Regions from separate parts of the Rhizobium sp. AN80A genome, predicted to be linked through region 3. Evidence: predicted binding sites of a transcription regulator. Region 3 holds the regulator's gene; each other region holds the start of a gene.

Region 1 (5,028 bases), 710 kb from region 3:
GGCCGCATGACCAACGTCGAGCTCGCCGACCGGGTCGGCATTTCGGCGCCTCCCTGTCTTCGGCGCGTGCGCAAGCTGGAAGAGTCCGGCGTCATCGAAGGCTATCACGCGATGCTGAACAGCCCGAAGCTGGGCTTCGATCTCGTCGCCTTCTGCATGGTCGGGCTCAAGCATCAGTCGGAAGCCAACCTCAAGGCGTTTGCCGCGGCAACCACGCAGTGGCCGCTGGTGCGCCAGGCGTGGATGGTCTCTGGCGATAGCGATTTCCTGCTGCATTGCGTGGCCGAAAACCTGACGCGCTTCCAGGATTTCGTCATCGAGGTGCTGACCGCCAACGAGCATGTCGATACCGTGCGCACCATGCTGACGATCCGCCAGATCAAGAAGCTCGGCCTGACAGAGGTCTGATTTGTCTCAGCCGAGGCTGTCGTAGACGGCCTTCAGCTTCGTGGCCTCGCCTTCGATCCGGAAGTTTTCCATGACATGCGCCTGTGCATTGGCCGCGAGCCGCGCCAGGCGGGTTTCATCATCCATGAGTTCCGAAACGGCCTTTGCCATTGCGTCGAGATCGTCGCGGGCAATCAGCAGGCCCGCGCCTTGGTCGCCCGTCGTGACGATCTCGGGAAAGGCGCCGACATCGGTCGCGACGACAGGCACGCCGGAGGCCATGGCTTCGAGCGGGGTGAGGCCGAAACCTTCCCAGCGCTGAGGCGCGACGAACAGATCGAGCGCGCGGTACCAGTCGTTGATGTTCGTATGCTCGCCGACGAAGAGGATGCGGTCCGAGAGGCCGGCGGCGGCGACCTTGGCCTTCAGGCCGTTCTCGAACTCGACATGCTGGGCCGTGGCGCGGCCGGCGATGATGGCGCTCCACCGAGGGTGATCAGGAAGCAGCCGCAGCATGGTGTCGACGAAGAGGTCGGTGCCCTTCTGGTGGCGCACGCGGCCGAAGCAGCCGGCGATCTTCTTGTCCGGATCGAGGCCGCATTCGCGCTTGGCTTGCGCCTTGTTCGAGGGCGGCGAGAAGCGGGCGGTGTCGATGCCGTGCAGGATCACGGTGTTGGGGACCTCGAGATAATTCGCCGTCTTGCCCGATGTCGCGATCACCGCGTCCATTTTCGAAACGAGGAACTTCGTCCAGCCGCTATGCTTGCGCTGCGAGGCGGAGGTGAAGACGATCTTCAGCTTCATGCGCAGGAGGTCGCGCATGATGAGGGCAGGGAGCATCTCGATATTGCGGCGGGCGTGCCAGACGCGGAACGGCCGGGCCGAGGGCGCGCGCCACAATTTCAAGAGATCGCGGAAGCGGATATGCGGGATCGACGCCGGCAGGCCCGGCCCGAGCGCCGCGATCTTCTGACCGAGCGCTCGCTGAACCGGAACAAGCTGGATGATCGTCGATGTGACGCCGGACAGACGCTTCTTGAAGTTCGGCGCTATGATTTCGACGTCGGCTATATCGACGATGTGCGATCGGCCGCGATCCACCAAGATCCTCAGCCCCAGGTGATGGCCAGAACTTCGTAAGCCTTGGAGCCGCCTGGCGCGTTGACTTCGATGGAATCGCCGACTTCCTTGCCGATCAGCGCGCGGGCGATCGGGGAGGAGATGGAGATGCGGCCGGCCTTCACGTCGGCTTCCTGGTCGCCGACGATCTGGTAGGTCTTTTCTTCCTCGGTGTCCTCGTCGACGAGCTTCACCTTGGCGCCGAACTTGATCGTGCTGCCGGACATCTTGGAGAGGTCGATCACTTCAGCGCGCGCCGTCAGATCCTCGAGTTCGCCGATGCGGCCTTCGTTGTGGCTCTGCGCTTCCTTGGCGGCATGGTACTCGGCGTTTTCCGACAGGTCGCCATGGGCGCGGGCCTCGGCAATTGCCTCGATGATCCGCGGGCGTTCTTCCTGCTGACGCCAGCGCAGTTCTTCCTGCAGCTTGACGAAACCACCCTGCGTCATCGGTACCTTATCAACCATTTTCCTGTCCTTCAGTCCTTGTGTCGGCTAGGCAGAGACACAAAAGAAAACAGGTCCCGAAGGGGAACTTCGGAACCATGCCAAAACGCTATCTGCTTCGTTTATAGCAGATAGCCTCCGTCGATTTCCAGAGAATTCGATGAAGCGACTTGCAACCCCTCATGGCTTTTCGCGTCAAACTTGAAAAACGACAATTGGAAGCGGCTTTTCTTGACTGTTAGCGATAGAACATATAGTGAACATGGCCATGAAGAAGTCACTCGAAGAGCGGTTGGCCATCCTCTCGGACGCGGCCAAATATGATGCCTCCTGCGCCTCCAGCGGAACGACCAAGCGCGATTCCAGCAAGAGCGGTGGGCTTGGTTCGACGGAAGGTGCGGGCATCTGCCACGCCTATGCGCCGGATGGACGATGCATTTCGCTGTTGAAGATACTGCTCACCAATTTCTGCATCTACGACTGCGCCTATTGCATCAACCGCTCCTCCAGCAATGTGGAGCGGGCGCGGTTCACGCCGGAAGAGGTGATCTGGCTGACGCTGGAGTTCTATCGGCGCAATTATATCGAGGGGCTGTTCCTCTCGTCGGGGATCATCCGCTCCTCCGACCACACGATGGAGGAGATGGTGCGGATCGTGCGCGAGCTGCGCACCACGCATAATTTCCGGGGCTACATTCACCTCAAATCCATTCCCGAGGCCTCGCCGCATCTGATCGAGGAAGCCGGGCTTTACGCCGACCGGCTGTCGCTCAACATCGAGCTTCCGACCGATCGCGGCATCGCGCAGCTGGCGCCGGAAAAGAAGCCCGCCAGCATTCGCCGCTCGATGGGCGATTTGAGATTGAAGATCGAGGCGGCGTCCGAGCCGACATTGCAGACCAAGCGGCGCAAGCGTTTCGTGCCGGGCGGGCAGAGCACGCAGATGATCGTCGGTGCCGACGGGGCCAATGACGCGACCATTCTCGGCACCAGTGCGCAGCTTTACGGAAGCTACGGGCTGAGGCGCGTCTATTACTCGGCCTTCAGCCCCATTCCCGACTCGTCGAAGAACCTGCCACTGATCAAGCCGCCGCTGATGCGCGAGCATCGCCTCTACCAGGCCGACTGGCTTTATCGCTTCTATGGTTTCGGGATCGACGAGATCACGTCCTCGCAGGAGGGCGGCATGCTCGATCTCAATCTCGACCCCAAGCTCGCCTGGGCGCTCGGCAACCGCAACGATTTCCCCGTCGACATCAACAGGGCGCCGCGCGAGACGCTGCTGAGGGTGCCGGGACTGGGGACGAAGACGGTGAAATCGATCCTCTCGGCGCGCCGTTTCAGAAAGCTCAGGATCGAGGATCTGACGCGGCTCGGCGTGTCGATCAAGAAGGTGCAGGCGTTCATTTCGGCCGAGGGCTGGTCGCCGCGCCGGCTGATCGACCGGCCGGATCTGAGGGCGATGTTCGAGCCGAAGCCGGAACAATTGTCGTTGCTGTGATGATGACCGTGTTGCTGGAGGGCCGGGGGGAATTGGCCGAGTGGCGCGACGCTGCGCGGCGGCTGGCTGCCTCGGGTGTCGCGCCCGAGGAGATCGAGTGGCGTGAGCGGTATCGCGAGACCGATCTGTTTGCCGCGCCTGAAGTGTCTTCGAAGCTGCCGGCGCTCGATGCTTCCAAGCCGTTGACGGTGCCGCCCGCCTTTATCGGGCTTGCGGAGGCCGTGATCTGCCATAGCGATCCGATGCGGTTCTACCTGCTCTATCGGCTGCTCTGGCGGCTGCAAGGCGATCGTTCGCTGCTCGACGTCGCCTCGGACGAGGACGTGGCGCGGGCACGCGCGATGGACAAGAGCGTGCGCCGCGACGCCCACAAGATGACCGCCTTCGTGCGGTTCAAGGAGGTCGGCTCGGGGATATCGCTCAACGGGCGGCGGAAGTTTCTTGCCTGGTTCGAGCCGGATCATCACATCGTCGCCCGCAAGGCGCCGTTCTTCCAGAAGCGGTTCAACGACATGGACTGGGTGATCGCGACACCAAGGGGCTCGGCTGCCTGGGACGGCGAGAAGCTGACCGTCAGCCATGATCCTTGCGAGAAGCCCGATCTCACCGATCCGGCCGACCAGCTGTGGCGGACCTATTACGCCAACATCTTCAATCCGGCCCGCCTCAAGGTAAAGGCGATGCAGGCGGAGATGCCGAAGAAATACTGGAAGAACCTGCCCGAGGCCGATCTCATTCCCGGCATGATCGCCGATGCGGAAAGCAAGGTTCTTGATATGGCGAAACGCCAGGCCAGCGAGCCGCTGCCGTTTCACGACCGGCTGCAGGAAGCCGCACGCAGAGTGCCCGCAGCACCTCAGGCGCCCGTGGGCACGCTGGCGGCTCTACGTGAAGAGGCGGCCGTCTGCACGCGCTGTCCGCTGCATGAGAAGGCGACACAGACGGTGTTCGGCGAGGGGCCTGAAAATGCCAGCGTTATGTTCGTCGGCGAGCAGCCTGGAGATCAGGAGGATCTCGCCGGGCGGCCGTTCGTGGGGCCTGCGGGCAAGGTGTTCGACCAGGTGGCCGGCGAGGCGGGGATCGACCGGCAGTCGGTCTATGTGACCAATGCGGTGAAGCACTTCAAATACGAGCCGCGCGGCAAGCGCCGCATCCACCAGCGGCCGAACATAGGCGAGGTTACGCATTGCCGCTGGTGGCTCAATCTGGAGATCGAGCTCGTCAAGCCGAAGCTGATCGTCGCCATGGGCGCCACCGCGCTGACGGCGCTGACGGATACGAAGCACAAGCTGTCCGATATCAGGGGGCAGCCGATCAGGATGGGCAAGGAGCGAACACTGTTCGTCACCGTCCACCCGTCCTATCTGCTGCGCATTCCCGACGAGCGGCTGAAGGCCGAGGAGATGGCGCTGTTTCGGGCGGACATGGTGCGGGTGCGGGAGCTGATGGCCGGGATGGCGCACTATTTTAGCCATTGATCGGTAATGTCGGGCGAGATGTTTTGGAGCTTGCTGTTTAGCTCTTTCAACTTTGATTGACTGGAATTTACTGAGTTACTTACTCCGCCAATATCGC
Region 2 (5,028 bases), 520 kb from region 3:
CCCTTGGCGATCACCTGCTCTTCGCTGTCGAGCTTGGCGATGACCTGCCCCTGCTTGACGCGGTCGCCCGACTTGACGAGGATTTCGCGGATGAGGCCGCTCGCCTGCGGCGTCACCACCACCGAGCGGATCGCGTCGCCGGTGCCGATCGCGCTCAGCCGGTCGTTGACGGTCCCGGGCACGACGGCCTGCGTGACGACAAGCACAGCGGCGTTGCGTCCACCCCCACTGCCGCCGCCGCCATTGCCGCCGGAGCGACGGTTGCCGGCCTGCTCGCCGGATGCGGCGGGCGCCGCCCGGTCGGCATTGTCAGTATCGATCGCCTTGCCGACAAGCGCTTCGGGAACGCCGGCATTGCGCAGCGTGTCGCGCGCGCCGGGCACAAAGAAAGCCCATGCGCTAACGCCGGCGGCGATAACGATGAGACAGATGGTAAACTGCTTCCAAAATGACATTCACGTCTCCAGAGGGACTCGAGGCTAGTCCAGGGTCGATCGAAAGAGGCGCGTACGAAGCTAACGCCGCGTAACGGCGCGAATTATCGTCTGTTTGCCGGTCAGCGGCAAGAGAATTGCCGCCCCATTACAGCATTGTAATGTCAACTGTCGGTGACCGGAGAAGGCCTGTCGTCGCACGTTGATTTCGCCCGCCCGGCAAGCAGACGCGGCGGACAACGCGCCGGCCGCCGCACGCGCCAGACACCATGCCAAGGACCCCGCCGGAGACAATGTCGGCCGAACCGGGAAATAGTGCTTTCGTTTCGCGCCATTCCGATGTTCTCTTCGGTGCCATGGGCCGAGGATGCGCCCGCGCTCCATTCATTCAACCGCAAAGAGGATGACGAGCATGCCGAAGATCGCCACCAGGGACGGAACGAAGATTTTCTACAAGGATTGGGGCACCGGCCAGCCGATCCTCTTCTCGCATGGCTGGCCTCTTTCGGGAGACGCCTGGGAAGCGCAGATGCTGTTCTTCGGCCAGAACGGCTACCGCGTCATCGCCCATGACCGCCGCGGCCACGGCAAGTCCTCCCAGAGCTGGGACGGCAACAACATGGACCAGTACGCCGACGATCTCGCCGAACTGATCGAGCATCTCGACCTCAAGAACCTGATCATGATCGGCCACTCCACCGGCGGCGGCGAAGTCGCCCATTATCTCGGCCGCCACGGCACCAAGCGCGTCGCCAAGGTGGTGCTGGTCGGCGCCGTTCCGCCGCTGATGCTGAAGACATCGGACAATCCCGAAGGCCTGCCCCGCGACGTCTTCGACGGCATCCGCAAGGGCACGGCACTCGACCGCTCGCAGTTCTTCCGCGATCTCTCCATGCCCTTCTACGGCTTCAACCGCGACGGCGCCAAGCTCAACGAAGGCCTGCGCGAGACCTTCTGGCTGATGGGCATGGCGGGCGGCATCAAGGGCGAATACGACTGCATCCATGAATTCTCCGAGGTCGACTACACCGACGACCTGCGCAAGATCGACAAGCCGACATTGTTCATCCACGGCGACGACGACCAGATCGTCCCCATCGCCGCCGCCGCGCTCAAGGCCGCGAAGATCGTCCAGGGCTCGGTGCTCACGGTCTACGAAGGCAGCGCCCACGGCCTCGCCCAGCTCGAACCGGAACGCTTCAACGCCGATGTGCTGGCGTTCATCAAGGGGTGATGGGCGCGCCGCGCGGTCGGCTGTTGGACGCTTGAGGCTCATCCGCACCGTTGAATTCGCGGAGACGTGCTCGGATCCTCGGCACAAGGCCGAGCATCTGCCAAGCCCGCGTTTTGCTCGACGCGGATGGACACTGGCCGCCAACGAGCACCACCCGCTCCCCACCACAACACTGCAACATCCCGTGGACCGGGAATGAAAGCAGAACATCTTTTCTGGTCTTTCCGATCCGAATCACTACATTACGCGCCATGAGCAACAGTTTCGACGATATGCCCTTCTTCGACGAGGAGCCGGGCGAAGCGCCGCGCAAGCAGCAGGCCCCCGCGGCTCCCGCACGAGGAGCCCCCGTTTCGGCTCCGGCATCGGGAGGTCTCGCCGCCCGCGCCATGGCCGCCCGTGGCGGCGCCCAGCGGCCGGATTATCTCGATGGCCTCAATCCCGAGCAGACCGAAGCCGTCGAGACGCTGGAGGGCCCGGTCCTCGTGCTCGCCGGCGCCGGCACCGGCAAGACGCGCGTGCTGACGACCCGCATCGCCCATATATTGAACACCAACCGCGCCTTCCCCTCGCAGATCCTGGCGGTGACCTTCACCAACAAGGCCGCCCGCGAGATGAAGGAGCGTATCGCCCATCTGGTCGGCGGCGCGGTCGAGGGCATGCCGTGGCTCGGCACCTTCCACTCGATCGGCGTCAAGCTGCTGCGCCGCCACGCCGAGCTCGTCAACCTGCGCTCCGATTTCACCATTCTCGACACCGACGACGTCGTGCGCCTCGTCAAGCAGCTGATCCAGGCCGAAGGCCTCGACGACAAGCGCTGGCCGGCCAAGCAGTTCGCCGGCATGATCGACACCTGGAAGAACAAGGGCCTCGGCCCCGCCGACATCCCCGAGGGCGACGCCCGCGCCTTCGCCAACGGCAAGGGTCGCGAACTCTACTTCGCCTACCAACAGCGCCTCTCGACGCTGAACGCCTGCGATTTCGGCGACCTCCTGATGCATCCGATCGCGATCTTCAGGAAGACGCCCGATCTGCTCAAGGAATACCACCAGCGCTTCCGCTATATCCTCGTCGACGAGTATCAGGACACCAACACCGCGCAATATATGTGGCTGCGCCTGCTCGCCCAGCGCCCCAAGGGCGAGCCGCAGAACGTCTGCTGCGTCGGCGACGACGACCAGTCGATCTATGGCTGGCGCGGCGCAGAGGTCGACAACATCCTGCGCTTCGAGAAGGATTTCCCCGGCGCCAAGGTGATCAAGCTCGAGCGCAACTACCGCTCCACCGCCCATATCCTCGGTGCCGCCGCGCACCTGATCACCCACAATGAAGGCCGCCTCGGCAAGACGCTCTTCACCGACCGCCGCGATCCCGATGATATCAAGGTGCAGGTCCACGCCTCCTGGGATTCGGAGGAGGAAGCCCGCGCCATCGGCGACGAGATCGAGCAGCTGCAGCGCAATCAGCATAAGCTGAACGACATGGCCATCCTCGTGCGCGCCTCCTTCCAGATGCGCGAGTTCGAAGACCGCTTCGTGACACTCGGCCTCAACTACCGCGTCATCGGCGGCCCGCGCTTCTACGAGCGCCTCGAAATCCGCGATGCCATGGCCTATTTCCGCCTCGTCGCCCAGCCGGCCGACGACCTCGCCTTCGAGCGCATCATCAACACGCCCAAGCGCGGCCTCGGCGACACCACCGTGCGCGCGCTGCACGATTATGCCCGCGCCCGCGACATCCCGATGCTGGCGGCAGCGGCCGACATGATCGAGACCGACGAGCTGAAACCGAAGGCCCGCAAGGCGCTGTTCGACGTGATTCAATCTTTCCGCAGATGGCAGGAAAGGCTTGAAAACACGTCACATACCGAGCTCGCCGAGCAGATCCTCGAGGAGTCCGGCTACACCGACATGTGGAAGGCTGACAAGACCGCCGACGCCCCCGCCCGCCTCGACAACCTGAAGGAACTCATCCGCTCGATGGAGAGCTTCGAGTCCATGCGAGGGTTCCTCGAGCACGTCTCGCTGGTCATGGACGCCGAGCAGAACGAGAACCTCGACGCCGTCTCGATCATGACGCTGCACTCGGCCAAGGGGCTGGAATTCGAGACCGTCTTCCTGCCCGGCTGGGAGGAAGGCCTCTTCCCGCACCAGCGCTCGCTCGACGAGACCGGCCGCGCCGGGCTCGAGGAAGAACGCCGCCTCGCCTATGTGGGCTTGACCCGCGCCAAGCGCCGCTGCCACATCTGGTTCGTCTCCAACCGCCGCATCCACGGCCTGTGGCAATCGACCATCCCCTCGCGCTTCCTCGACGAACTGCCCGACACCCATGTCGAGGTCGCCGAGGTCGAGCAGAGCTACGGCGGTTACGGCCGCGGCGGCTACGGCCAGTCGCGCTTCGACAAGGCCGAGCCCTTCGCCAACAGCTATTCCACCCCCGGCTGGAAGCGCGCCCAGCAAAACCGCAACGACGCCACCCGCGACAACTGGGGCTCCCGCTCCGGCCATTCGGTCGAGCGCATCGGCTATGGCGAAAGCGGCCCGAAGACCCGCACCATCGACGGCGAACTCGTCGCCAAGTCGACAGCGACCCAGCCCTCGAAATTCACCGTCGGCGACCGCGTCTTCCACATGAAGTTCGGCAACGGCAACATCAAGATGATCGAGGGCAACAAGCTGACGATCGAATTCGACAAGGCCGGCGAAAAGCGGGTGCTGGATGGCTTTGTCGAGGCGGTCGGCTGACGAAACGCGGCGGCGGCGATCCGCCGTCACCCATTCGTGACTTCGCATATGAGCCCGCTTCCCGCATACTCCCCACGCCCGCACCATGAACCGCGGGCCCAAATAGGAGGATGCCATGAAACGCTACTCGCTATCCCTGATCGCAATGTCCCTTGTACTGGCCGTCGTCGGCAATCCGGCGATCGCGCTCGCTTGCAACAAGATCGTCGGGACGTGATCGGCTGAAGGAATGGGTGAGCGGGTGAAAGCCCGCTCACCCATTGCCACTTAACCGCCGTTTCCGATGTATGATTGGATCACAGACTGAATTTGTGTCTTCGCTTTGAAGATGTCGGTCACCTGCACGATATCAAATCTCGCGCCTGCCTTGTCGGAATCGAAAATCGTCAGAAATTTTGTCTTCGAGTTGAAGTGAAGCCTAACAATCGGCTTTCGATTGTTGTCATCGAAGTTGATGCCGCAATACGATTTCTGATCTCGCATCACCACGCGGGAAATATCAGCTACCTCCGCGGCGATCGCGCGAACGATGTTGAAGCCATCGACTTCCTCCTGCGTCGTCTCGATCCCATCGCCGCCCTCCGTCAGTTGCGTCACAGAATCGACGTCTTTGATC
Region 3 (5,028 bases):
GCGCCGATATCGATGACATCGGGGCCAATCGTGCCGCTCTTGACAGAGAGCTCGACGGTTTTGTCACCGAGTTTCAGTGTTGCGCTTTGATCCGTCATTATGATCCTCCAAACTGGCGGGTGGCGCCATAAAAGCGCCATAGGGTTAAGCGTCGTCTGCGATAGCTATATGATCGCGCGCCTAATGCCAAGTTACCGTGACGCCATTTTGTGCATCGCAGTATCAACTTTTGAGCACTGCTGAAATGCCGTCTCCGCATAGCGGAAGTCGATGATAATCCTGACATTTTCGATGGTTTTATTTCGCATTTGAATTCAAACGATTATAGTTGCGTTTCGGTTCCGAGAGCGGCATTCTGACTGCAGGTCAGGGTGGCTTTCGGGTGTTTTTGCATGCCGGAGTTGAATGCCAGTAACGCGGTTTTGAAAGCACCCGAAGCGGCGCAAATTGCCAATTTGCCGGACGCGGCCGGGCGAAATGCCCGTGCCATAGTCACACGTCCGCCCTTGACGCAGTCCTCGTCAGGCTTTCTTGGTCGCGCAAACCGCCGAATCGCCCGCCAGATGGTGGTCGCCAGACAGGCGTTCGCCGCCGAATTCGACCATGGCCGGTTCTTCCTGGCGTCGCCGGTTCTGCTCGGGGCCGGCGCCATCGCATGGTTCAGGCTTTCGAGCGACCCTCCGCCGACGCGATTGCTTGCCTGGGCGGCCGCCTTTGTGCTCGTATTCCTGCTTTCCGGCGTCGGGCGCGTGGCAACCCGCCGCATGGCTCTGGCCGGTCTGCTCGTCGTGCTCGGCATGTTTGCCGCGCAGATCGAGACGTGGCGCGCGGCCACCGTGGTTCTGGACGCGCCGGTGACAACGACCGTGACCGGCCGCGTGGAACGGCGTGAGGGCGACGACAACGGCCGCTGGCGCTATATTCTCAGGGTAACGCGAACGGAGACGCCGGCTCTCAAGCGGCCACCGGAACAAATCTCGCTTGTTGCCCGCGCCGGCGAACCCGTCGCGGTCGGCGGCTGGCTGACCGGCCGCGTGCGCCTGACGCCGCCGGCGGGGCCGGCGCTGCCGGGACTGAGCGATTTCGCATTTTCCGCCTATTTTGACGGCATCGGCGCCAACGGTTTTTTCTACGGCACGCCGCAACTCCTCCCGTCGCCGGTGGATAGCGTCGAGCTCTCCGCGAAAGATCGCGCCATGGCCTGGCTCTACGGCCTGCGCAGCCGCATCGGCGACCGCATCCGTGGCATCCTGTCCGGTGATACCGGCGCCTTCGCCGCCTCTCTGGTCACCGACGAGAGACGGGCCATCTCCAACGAGACGACCGAGGCGCTGCGTCAATCCGGTCTCGCGCATATCGTCGCGATCTCGGGGCTCAACATGGCGCTGTCGGCCGGCATCTGCTTCGTCGGGCTGCGCCTGTTCTTCGGTCTCTTTCCCGGCTTCGCCCAGGCCTATCCGACCAAGAAGTTCGCCGCCGGCAGCGCGCTTCTGGCGCTGACCGCCTATTACATGATCTCCGGCTTCGCCGTCTCCGCCGAGCGCGCCTTCATCATGATGGCGATCATGCTGGTCGCGGCGCTGTTCGACCGTCCGTCGATCAGTCTGCGCAATATCGCTCTCTCCGCGCTGCTGATCATATTGCTGTCGCCATCGGAAGTGCTTGGCCCCAGCTTCCAGATGTCTTACGCCGCGACCCTGGCGCTGGTCGCCGGCTTTGCCGTCTGGACCAGAAGACGACCTCGCGAGAGCGTCTTTTTCACGCATCCGGCGATGAAACCGGTCATGTTCGCGCTTCGCTTCTTTGGCGGCATCGCGCTCACCTCCATGATCGGCGGCTTCTCGACCGCATTGTTTTCGATCGAGCATTTCAACAGGCTGAGCGGCTACGGGCTGCCGGCCAATCTGTTGGCCATGCCGGTCATCTCCTTCATCGTCATGCCCTTTGGAATGGCCGCCATGTTGGCGACGCCATTCGGCCTCGATGCGCCCTTTTGGATCGTCGCTGGCTTCGGGCTGGATCTGGTGATCGCTATCGCCAGGATGGTGTCGGGCTGGGGCGGTAGCGTCGATACGGGCAGGATTCCCGAATGGTATTTCGTGATCGCCGTCGTCGGCTTTCTAATCTGGGGGCTGATGCTGACGCGCCTGCGCTGGATCGGCGCCGTGGGTGCCGCGGTTGCAACCCTTGTCCTCGTCATGCTGCCGGCCGAGCCGGCGCCCGAGCTTGTCGTGTCCGAGGATGGAAGCCTCGTGGCATCGCTCAAGAGCGACAGCCTGGCCAGCAATCGCGAACGCCCGCCCGACTTCATTCTGGGGCAATGGCAGCGCGCGCTTGCCATTGAAAATCAAACGCCGCCGGACATGCTCGATGGCGAGGCGCTGTCCATCCCGAAAAAGGGCGAGCCAAGGCCGAGATTGACACCGAGACAACAACGCGAAGCCCGCGGCATGATGCGCGGCGCAGCGGATTCGACGAACAATAATGGCTTCCAGTGCCTGAAGACGGCGTGGTGCGTGACCACGCTCGACAGCGGCTACATCATCGCGACGCTGGAAAACGCCGCTTATCTCGGTCCCGCCTGCGACGTCGCCGATATCGTCGTCACACCCGTCCGTCTCCGCGAGGTGACATGCCGCTCCGGCGCCATGCTCCTGACCGGAGAAACCTTGCGGCGCTCGGGAGCCGTCGAAATCCGTATCGACGAGCAAGGCTCGCCCGTCGTCAAAACCGCTTACGGCAGTCTCGATCGCCCCTGGATGCGTCATCGCGCCTATGACTGGCGCAATGACAGCTTCGCGGGCGACCCGTCACCGATTAGTGATATCGGCGGATGAGGCCGACGAGCTTGCCCTGGACCTTGACGCGGTCCGGTCCGAATATGCGGGTTTCGTAAGCCGGGTTGGCTGCCTCGAGCGCGATCGAGGCGCCCTTGCGGCGGAAGCGCTTCAGCGTTGCCTCTTCGTCATCCACGAGCGCCACGACGATGTCACCGGGATTGGCGGTGTTGCCGTTGCGGATGATGACGGTGTCGCCGTCGAAAATGCCGGCCTCGATCATCGAATCGCCCTTGACCTCGAGTGCGTAGTGCTCACCCGAGCCGAGCATGTCGGCGGGAACGGTGATGTCGTGAGTGTTGTTCTGGATCGCCGAGATCGGCACGCCGGCTGCGATCCGGCCCATGACGGGAACGGAAGCCGAGTTTCCGTTGTCGGCGCTCGGCGCCGGCTTCGGGGCAGGGGCGGCGGCCACCGGCTGCGGCTTGCCGAGGCTGCCCTCGATGACGCTCGGCGAAAAGCCGCGGCGTGGCTGCAGGCTCGGATTATAGGCTTCCGGCAGCTTGATGACCTCGAGCGCGCGCGCCCTGTTTGGTAGCCGGCGAATGAAGCCGCGTTCCTCCAGCGCCGTGATCAGCCGGTGGATGCCGGACTTCGACGCGAGATCGAGTGCATCCTTCATCTCGTCGAAGGAGGGCGGAACGCCCGACTCTTTCATTCGCTCGTGAATGAACAGAAGCAGTTCCTGTTGCTTGCGCGTGAGCATCGAATTGAACCCCAGAGTCGTGAAACAAATCCAGAACGGACACTATATGTTCCATATGTGTTCCGCAAGTGCCTAAATTTTCGTAAAACTTGGCTCTGAATCGTCGCGATTTTGCGCTTCATTCGATTTAACCGCGCTCGCCTCTTGCATTGTGGCGAAAGCCAGCGCACATCTCTGCCGATTTCGGGAGGATTTGCCTATGAGTGAACCCCATCCTCTGGACCACGTCGTCCTGCCTGTCGTCAACATCGAGATGGCGCGCGAGCGTTTGGGCAAGCTCGGCTTCACGGTCGCTGCCGATGCGCTGCATCCCTTCGGAACCGCGAACGCCTGCGTTTTCTTCGCCGACAAGACCTATCTCGAGCCGCTCGGCATCGCCAGTATCGAGGCCTATGAGGCCGCCATCGCCGACGGGAACGTGTTTGCGGCGCGCGACCGCGCCTTTCGCTTTCGGTGCGGCGACGACGGCTTGTCGGCGATCGTGTTCGGCACGCCGGACGCCGATCGTGATCACGCGCGATTTATGACCGATGGCATGAGCGGCGGTGATATGCTGCAATTCGCCAGGTCGATGAGGATGCCGGACGGGTCGGAGGTGACGGCGGCGTTCCGCCTGGCCTTCGCGGCCGATCTGCGCGCGCCCGATTTCTTCCTCTTCGCCTGCCAGCGGGTCAATCCGCTGCCAAGCGACCGCAAGGCCTTGGAGACGCACGCCAACGGCGTATCGGGGATCGCGTCGATCGTGCTCTCGTCGTCCGATCCCAAGGCGTTCGCGCCGCTGTTGCAGCTGGCGTCCGATGCGGCCGCGTCACGCCAGGAGGCCTTCGGTGTCAGTCTCGACGCGGGCAATGTCCGTATCAATATCCTGTCGCCGGATGGGCTGGACGCCTATTACGATCTGTCCCAGTCGACAGCCGATCGCGGTTTGCGCGGCTCGGCGATTGTTTTCGCCGTTGCCGATCTCGCCGTGACAGAGGCGCATTTGGCTGCTAACGGGATCACCTACACACGCAAGAACAATCGAATTCTGGTGAAGGCCGCGCCCGGCCAGGGTGCACTCTTCGCCTTCGAGGAGAAACGATGACTGAAACCAATTCCGAAGTGGCCGTGGGCGAAGGCGCCGGCCGTGTTGTGTTTTCCAACAGCGCCCGCCTGTCTCTGATCGCCGGCCCGTGCCAGATCGAAAGCCGCGAGCATGCCTTCATGGTCGCCGGCACGTTGAAGGAACTCTGCGACAAGCTTGGCATCGGCCTCGTCTACAAGTCGTCCTTCGACAAGGCAAACCGCACGTCGCTGTCGGCGCAGCGCGGCATCGGGCTTGAAGCGGGGCTCGAAATCTTCGCCGATCTCAAGAAGGAGTTCGGCTTCCCGGTCCTCACCGACGTCCACAGCGAAGAGCAGTGCGCCGACGTGGCCACCGTGGTCGATGTCCTGCAGATCCCGGCCTTCCTTAGCCGGCAGACGGATCTCCTGGTTGCCGCTGCC
Region 4 (5,028 bases), 1.9 Mb from region 3:
ATTCGGCGCCAGCAGAAAGCCGGCTTCCGGGATTGGTACATGTTCCCTGATCGAGGTGACGATGTCCGACAGAGGGCGGCGGGTAGTATCGTGATAGAGCGGCTGATTGGAGGCGATGAGGGGGACGCGGTTGCGGGCGGCGAGGATTGCGATCACCGCGAATACGCGCCTGTCGCGACCGTCATAGGCTGATGTCATCGTCATGTAGAGCTTGTGACGGAAACGAACCCGGAGACGCCCGACGCAGGCTTCGAATGTGTCGCAACGCTGGGGATCGTCGGCAACAAAAGGATTGGGGACGACGGCCAGCATCATCTGGTCGCCCCATTCCATGAGGTCCTCTTCCATGAGGACGCAGTTACCCTTTTCCGCGCGCAGATTGCCGGCGCTCAGCAGGCGGCAGAGATGTGCCCAACCCTTTCGGTTTTGAGGGTAGGCCAGAATATCCGGCGTTCCATCCGAGAAAACCAGCCGGGCGCCTGGTTGCAGACGGACAGGATCAAGCACGTCTTCAGGCCTTTCTCCCTTTTCCAGCAGACCTTGCTCCTTTCGCTCGAACTTCTTTCGAAGGGCCTTTGCCTGGGCATGCGCCCTGACCACGCCCGCGACCGAATTGCGGTCGGCGATGCCGATGCCACCTAGCCCAAGGATTGCGGCCTGCAGCACCATTTCCTCAGGCTTGGAGGCCCCTTCCAGAAAGGAAAAGTTGGTCTTGGCGCCGATCTCGAAGAAAGCCCGTGTCATGCGAACATCCCGTGCATGTACCAGCTCTGCTTTTCGTCATGGCCATAAAGGCCCTCGCGATAAATCCAGAAGCGATGGCCCCGGTCATCCTCGACGCGGAAATAGTCGCGGGGCGGAGCCTGCGCGCTGTCGACCCACCATTCCATGGCCAGCCGCTCCGGTCCTTCGCTTTTGACAACCCGGTGGCGCATGCGGCGCCAGTGAAAATTGGCCGGCGCGCCGTCAGGTACCTCGATGGCGAAGGCGTCCATAGGCTCCGCTTTTTTCAGGAGGCGCGTGGGTCTTTCGCTGCGCGAGGGCAGTGGGTTTCCTTGCTCGATCCTCGCGGACAGGCCGTCGATGGCGGGAACCGAAGTCACGGCCCTTTCGGGCAGATGGCTCTCGCGCAGCTGGAAGGTCCGCAGGCAATCCGATCCCAATCGCGCGGAGACGCGATCGACGAAGGCGGCCAGCGACGCATCATTTTGCTGATGTCCCTCGAAATCGCTCTGGGCCGTATCGAATGTCTCGTGGCGAAGGACATTGAGGCGCAGGATCTCGAACCCGTAGCCGGCGTCGAGATCGTCATGGACGGCCTGCAGGCGTTCGGCGAACAGGACGGCGATGCGCCTGGGCTCCCGCAGCGGCCTCGTCGTGCCGGCCGCGATGCGGAATACCTTGCCATCGACGCGAAACAGGACGAGTTCGAAAACGCGTCCGCCGACACCGCGTGATTCCAGCGAGGGTTTCAGCGCATGGGCGATCTGATCGGTCACGGCGAGAATCTCTTCTTCCGCCGCGACCGGTTCCATCAAGCGGCGCTCTGCCGAGAGGCTGGCGACAGGCAGACGCGGCGATATCGGCTCCTCGTCCGTTCCAAGCACCTGGTCAAGCCGCAACAGCACGCTTGCGCCGAAACGGCGGGTCAGCGGCGCGCGCGGAGTTTCCATCAGGTCGCCAATATACTTCAGCCCCATCTTCGTGAGGGCTGTGACCGTATCGTCCGAGAGGCGAAGTGCTGCGACCGGAAGAGGGGCGACGACCCGTTCCGTCTCGTCCTCTTCGATCACGCCTCCCTGGCCGAAGCGGCTGACCGCCCAGGACAGGCCGGGGGAGGAGGTGATCGCGCCACGGACGTCGATGCCCATTTGAAAGAGCCTGGACAGGATATCCTGGAGCAGCGCCTTTTCGCCGCCGAAGAGATGGGCGCAGCCGGTGATGTCGAGAAACAGCCCATCCCTGCCGTCGAGCGCCACCAGCGGCGTATAGCGGTCGCACCAGTCGGCGATGCCTTCGAGAAAGCGCAGGTCGGCGGCCGGGTCCTCCTCGATCACCTCGATCGTCGGGTGGATGGCGCGGGCTTCGGCGACCCCCATGTTCCTTTTCAGGTTGATCGCTTCGGCCGCCTCGTCCAGCGCCGTCAGCCGCATGGTGTTGGCATGACGGCCGGAGCAGACGATCGGCGACGTCTCAGGACGATTGCGCAAACGCCAGGCGAGACCCCACTTCTTCCTGGATATGCGGTCGGTCGGCAGATGCGGGAAATGCAGCGCCAGAATGCGCTGAGCGTTCGCCTGGAAAGTGAGTGTCGGCTGATGGGCGGACAGGGAAAAACCGGCGGTCATGGGGGTTCCACTCCAGAAGAATGGAGAAGGGAGCCGGGTTTCGGCTTTTCTCCAGGGTGAGGCGAAAGATCGGATTGCCGATGCTGCCGCCCAGCATCGAGCCATCGGGCAAGGGCCGCGCCGTGGATGGCGCGGGTTCGGCAAGGAAGCGGAAGATGGCGCTGCTGGCCTCTTCCTCCGCTGCCTGCCGCAACAGGAAAAGCGGGCGGCGCGATGCCTTTGCCCGCAAGTTGAGGCGGCGGCTTTCCGTCAGGCCGAAGGGCCTGGGATTGCCGCGAACCTCGAGAATGGTGGCCGGAAAGACGCCGCTTTCGACGGCGGTTTCCGCCAGCCATAGCGCGTCTTCCAGCTTTTTCGGGGCGGCGTGCAGAAACAGCCGCGGCTTCAGGCCGAAATCGCTCAAGCCGACGGCATAGGGCCGTCCCGCCTCCATCGTCGCCACTGTGTCGGCGATCCAGAGGATCGGCAGCTGACCTTTGGCGCCTTCCGCTTGCCCGTGCTGGAGCATGGCCGCGAGCGCCAGGACGAAGCCGCTGCTTGCGCCGGCATTGCGCAGCAACGTCGTACGGATCTCTGTCAGGCCATCGAGCGGCAGGCCGCCGTCGAGAGCTTCATCCAGAGCGGGGATGCCAAGCGGCAGGCGCAGGACGTCTTCGGTTTCACGCTTGTCGAGAACGGTGTCGGCCAAAGCCTGGTTCTCCGCCGCCGCCAATGCCGGAACCGGTTTTCCTTCAAGCTTCGCAATGGTTTCGCGGAGCGCAAAAAGCCGCTCGCGCGCCACGGCCGACTGTGCCACGACGTCACTCCATCTATCGGATGTTCCTATTATGTTCTTATGGATTCCAGAGCTCGACCGAAGAGTCAACAGCCGTTTGATGTGAATTTATTCCTGCCCTTGATTCCGCTCTCGAAAATCAGCTGCAAAGGCTCTATATGGGCGGCAAAGGAAAGGAGCTTTTATGGCTCGCATAGACCAGAGCGACAATTGGCAGGATCGCCACGCTCCGACAATCAGCACGTTCGAGTCCCTGGCGATGGAGGCTTACAGCCATCTGCCGGAAGAATTCCGTGCGCTGACCACCAATCTGACGATCGAAATCGAAGACTTCCCCGACGACGACGTGTTCGAGGACATGGCGCTGGAAACGCCCTTCGATCTGCTCGGCCTGTTCGAGGGCCGCGGGATTTCCGAACGCTTCACGCTGGAGACGGGCGAACTTCCCAACCGCATCCGCCTTTACCGGCGGCCTATCCTCGATTACTGGGCAGAGAACGACGAAACGCTGGGCGATATCATCACCCATGTGCTGATCCACGAGATCGGCCACCATTTCGGTCTCAGCGACGACGATATGGAGCGGATCGAGGCGAGCGCCGAAGAGGCGGCCGAGCGTTAAGTGGCCGGCCGCTTTGTCTGAGCGCTTACTGCTCGGAGAGCTTCATGTCGGGGTGGTAGTCCTTGCCTTCGACATGCTTGACGATTGCCTGGGCGCACATGACCTGGCCGGTCTGCGAGTTGAAAGTCATAGCCGGGGAGCCGTTCAGCGACCAGCCCTTGTTGAGGGCGTCGGTTACCCGGTGGCAGAAGGCGGCGTCGTCTTGGCCGGTCAGAAGGCGGTATAGCTTCATTTCATCGTCTTTCAGTTTGCCGTCGGGCCTTTCGCCTTCAGGCGTTCCGCAATCAGGCGGGCTTTATGAACCAGAGTTTCCGCCTGGACAAGATGCAGCCGCTCGATCATGCGGCCGTCGGCATTTATGACGTTGAGGCCATCCGTGGCGGGGTCGGCGAAGGCTTTGATGATCGCCTCAGCTTCGGCAATGGCGGATGAGTCCGGCCCGAAATGCCGGTTGGCGGGCTCGATCTGCGCGGGATTGATCAGCATCTTGCCGTCAAAGCCCATGGCGCGCGCCTCGGCGCACTCGGCATCGAACGCATCGATATTTTTGAAATCGTTGAAGACGCTATCGATCGCGCAGAGGCCGTAAGCCCGAACGGCCAGGATCACCTGCATCAGCCAGGGGACGAGATACTGCCGGCCGGGTTGCGGCAAGACGCCGGTTTCCTTTCTGAGGTCGTTGAGGCCGACGACGAAGCAATCGAGCCTTGAGCCCGCCGTTCGCCCTGCCTCGGCGATCGCCGCAGCATTGAGGATGCCGCGAGGCGTCTCGATCATGGCCCAGATGCGCACTTCATCAGGTGCATCGGCATCGGCGAGAAGATCCCCGGTCGCCATGATATCCTGCGGTTCGTTGACTTTCGGCAGCAGAACGGCGTCCGGCTCCAGCACGCTCACGAGCTCCATGTCGGCGCGACCCCAGCTGGTGTCGAGACCGTTGATGCGGATGATGCGTTCCTTGCCGTCGAGCGGTTTGCTTCGGAAGAAGGCGGCCAGGTTCTCGCGCGCTTCGGCTTTTTCTCCGGCGCCACGGAATCCTCGAGGTCGAAGATCACCGCGTCGCAATCGAGCTGATGGGTTTTTTCCAGGGCGCGAGGGTTGATCGCGGGAACGCTGAGCACCGAACGGCGCAGGTTCATCGAACGGGGAAGGGCAGACTGGTTCATCACGAATGTGTGTCAAGCTTTGTGACCGATGGCAAGACAACAAAAAGCCATGCTTATCTTGCAGAAGACAAGACGAAGGACCACATTCCTTTCCTAGAAAGGTTTCAAACCCATGCA

What was found. Region 3 encodes LexA, which represses DNA repair genes until DNA is damaged. Its sites were predicted from a motif close to TGTTCNNNNTGTGTTCNG; they were not measured.
Region 1: a site for LexA is predicted at 2,198-2,215, ahead of P3R82_RS13455 (putative DNA modification/repair radical SAM protein). Genes of this name have one in related genera too.
Region 2: a site for LexA is predicted at 1,860-1,877, ahead of P3R82_RS14320 (UvrD-helicase domain-containing protein). Genes of this name have one in related genera too.
Region 4: a site for LexA is predicted at 3,166-3,183, ahead of P3R82_RS26235 (metallopeptidase family protein). Genes of this name have one in related genera too.

What each region holds. Positions count from the first base shown of each region.
Region 1 covers NZ_JASJPX010000003.1:380,834-385,861, forward strand. The annotation lists gene P3R82_RS13440 (Lrp/AsnC family transcriptional regulator) at 1-408, shown strand, start outside; gene P3R82_RS13445 (glycosyltransferase family 4 protein) at 415-1,467, opposite strand; gene greA (transcription elongation factor GreA) at 1,497-1,973, opposite strand; gene P3R82_RS13455 (putative DNA modification/repair radical SAM protein) at 2,221-3,453, shown strand; gene P3R82_RS13460 (UdgX family uracil-DNA binding protein) at 3,453-4,931, shown strand; gene P3R82_RS13465 (hypothetical protein) at 4,916-5,028, opposite strand, start outside.
Region 2 covers NZ_JASJPX010000003.1:566,910-571,937, reverse strand. The annotation lists gene P3R82_RS14330 (efflux RND transporter periplasmic adaptor subunit) at 1-455, opposite strand, end outside; gene P3R82_RS14325 (alpha/beta hydrolase) at 847-1,668, shown strand; gene P3R82_RS14320 (UvrD-helicase domain-containing protein) at 1,920-4,412, shown strand; gene P3R82_RS14315 (type I restriction endonuclease) at 4,680-5,028, opposite strand, start outside.
Region 3 covers NZ_JASJPX010000003.1:1,087,116-1,092,143, reverse strand. The annotation lists gene gltA (citrate synthase) at 1-98, opposite strand, end outside; gene P3R82_RS16910 (ComEC/Rec2 family competence protein) at 564-2,837, shown strand; gene lexA (transcriptional repressor LexA) at 2,818-3,543, opposite strand; gene P3R82_RS16900 (VOC family protein) at 3,743-4,627, shown strand; gene kdsA (3-deoxy-8-phosphooctulonate synthase) at 4,624-5,028, shown strand, end outside.
Region 4 covers NZ_JASJPX010000003.1:2,954,437-2,959,464, forward strand. The annotation lists gene P3R82_RS26220 (error-prone DNA polymerase) at 1-744, opposite strand, end outside; gene P3R82_RS26225 (DNA polymerase Y family protein) at 741-2,153, opposite strand; gene P3R82_RS26230 (hypothetical protein) at 2,194-3,144, opposite strand; gene P3R82_RS26235 (metallopeptidase family protein) at 3,308-3,745, shown strand; gene P3R82_RS26240 (DUF1737 domain-containing protein) at 3,771-3,977, opposite strand; partial or broken gene P3R82_RS26245 (CoA ester lyase) at 3,989-4,911, opposite strand; gene P3R82_RS26250 (hypothetical protein) at 5,024-5,028, shown strand, end outside.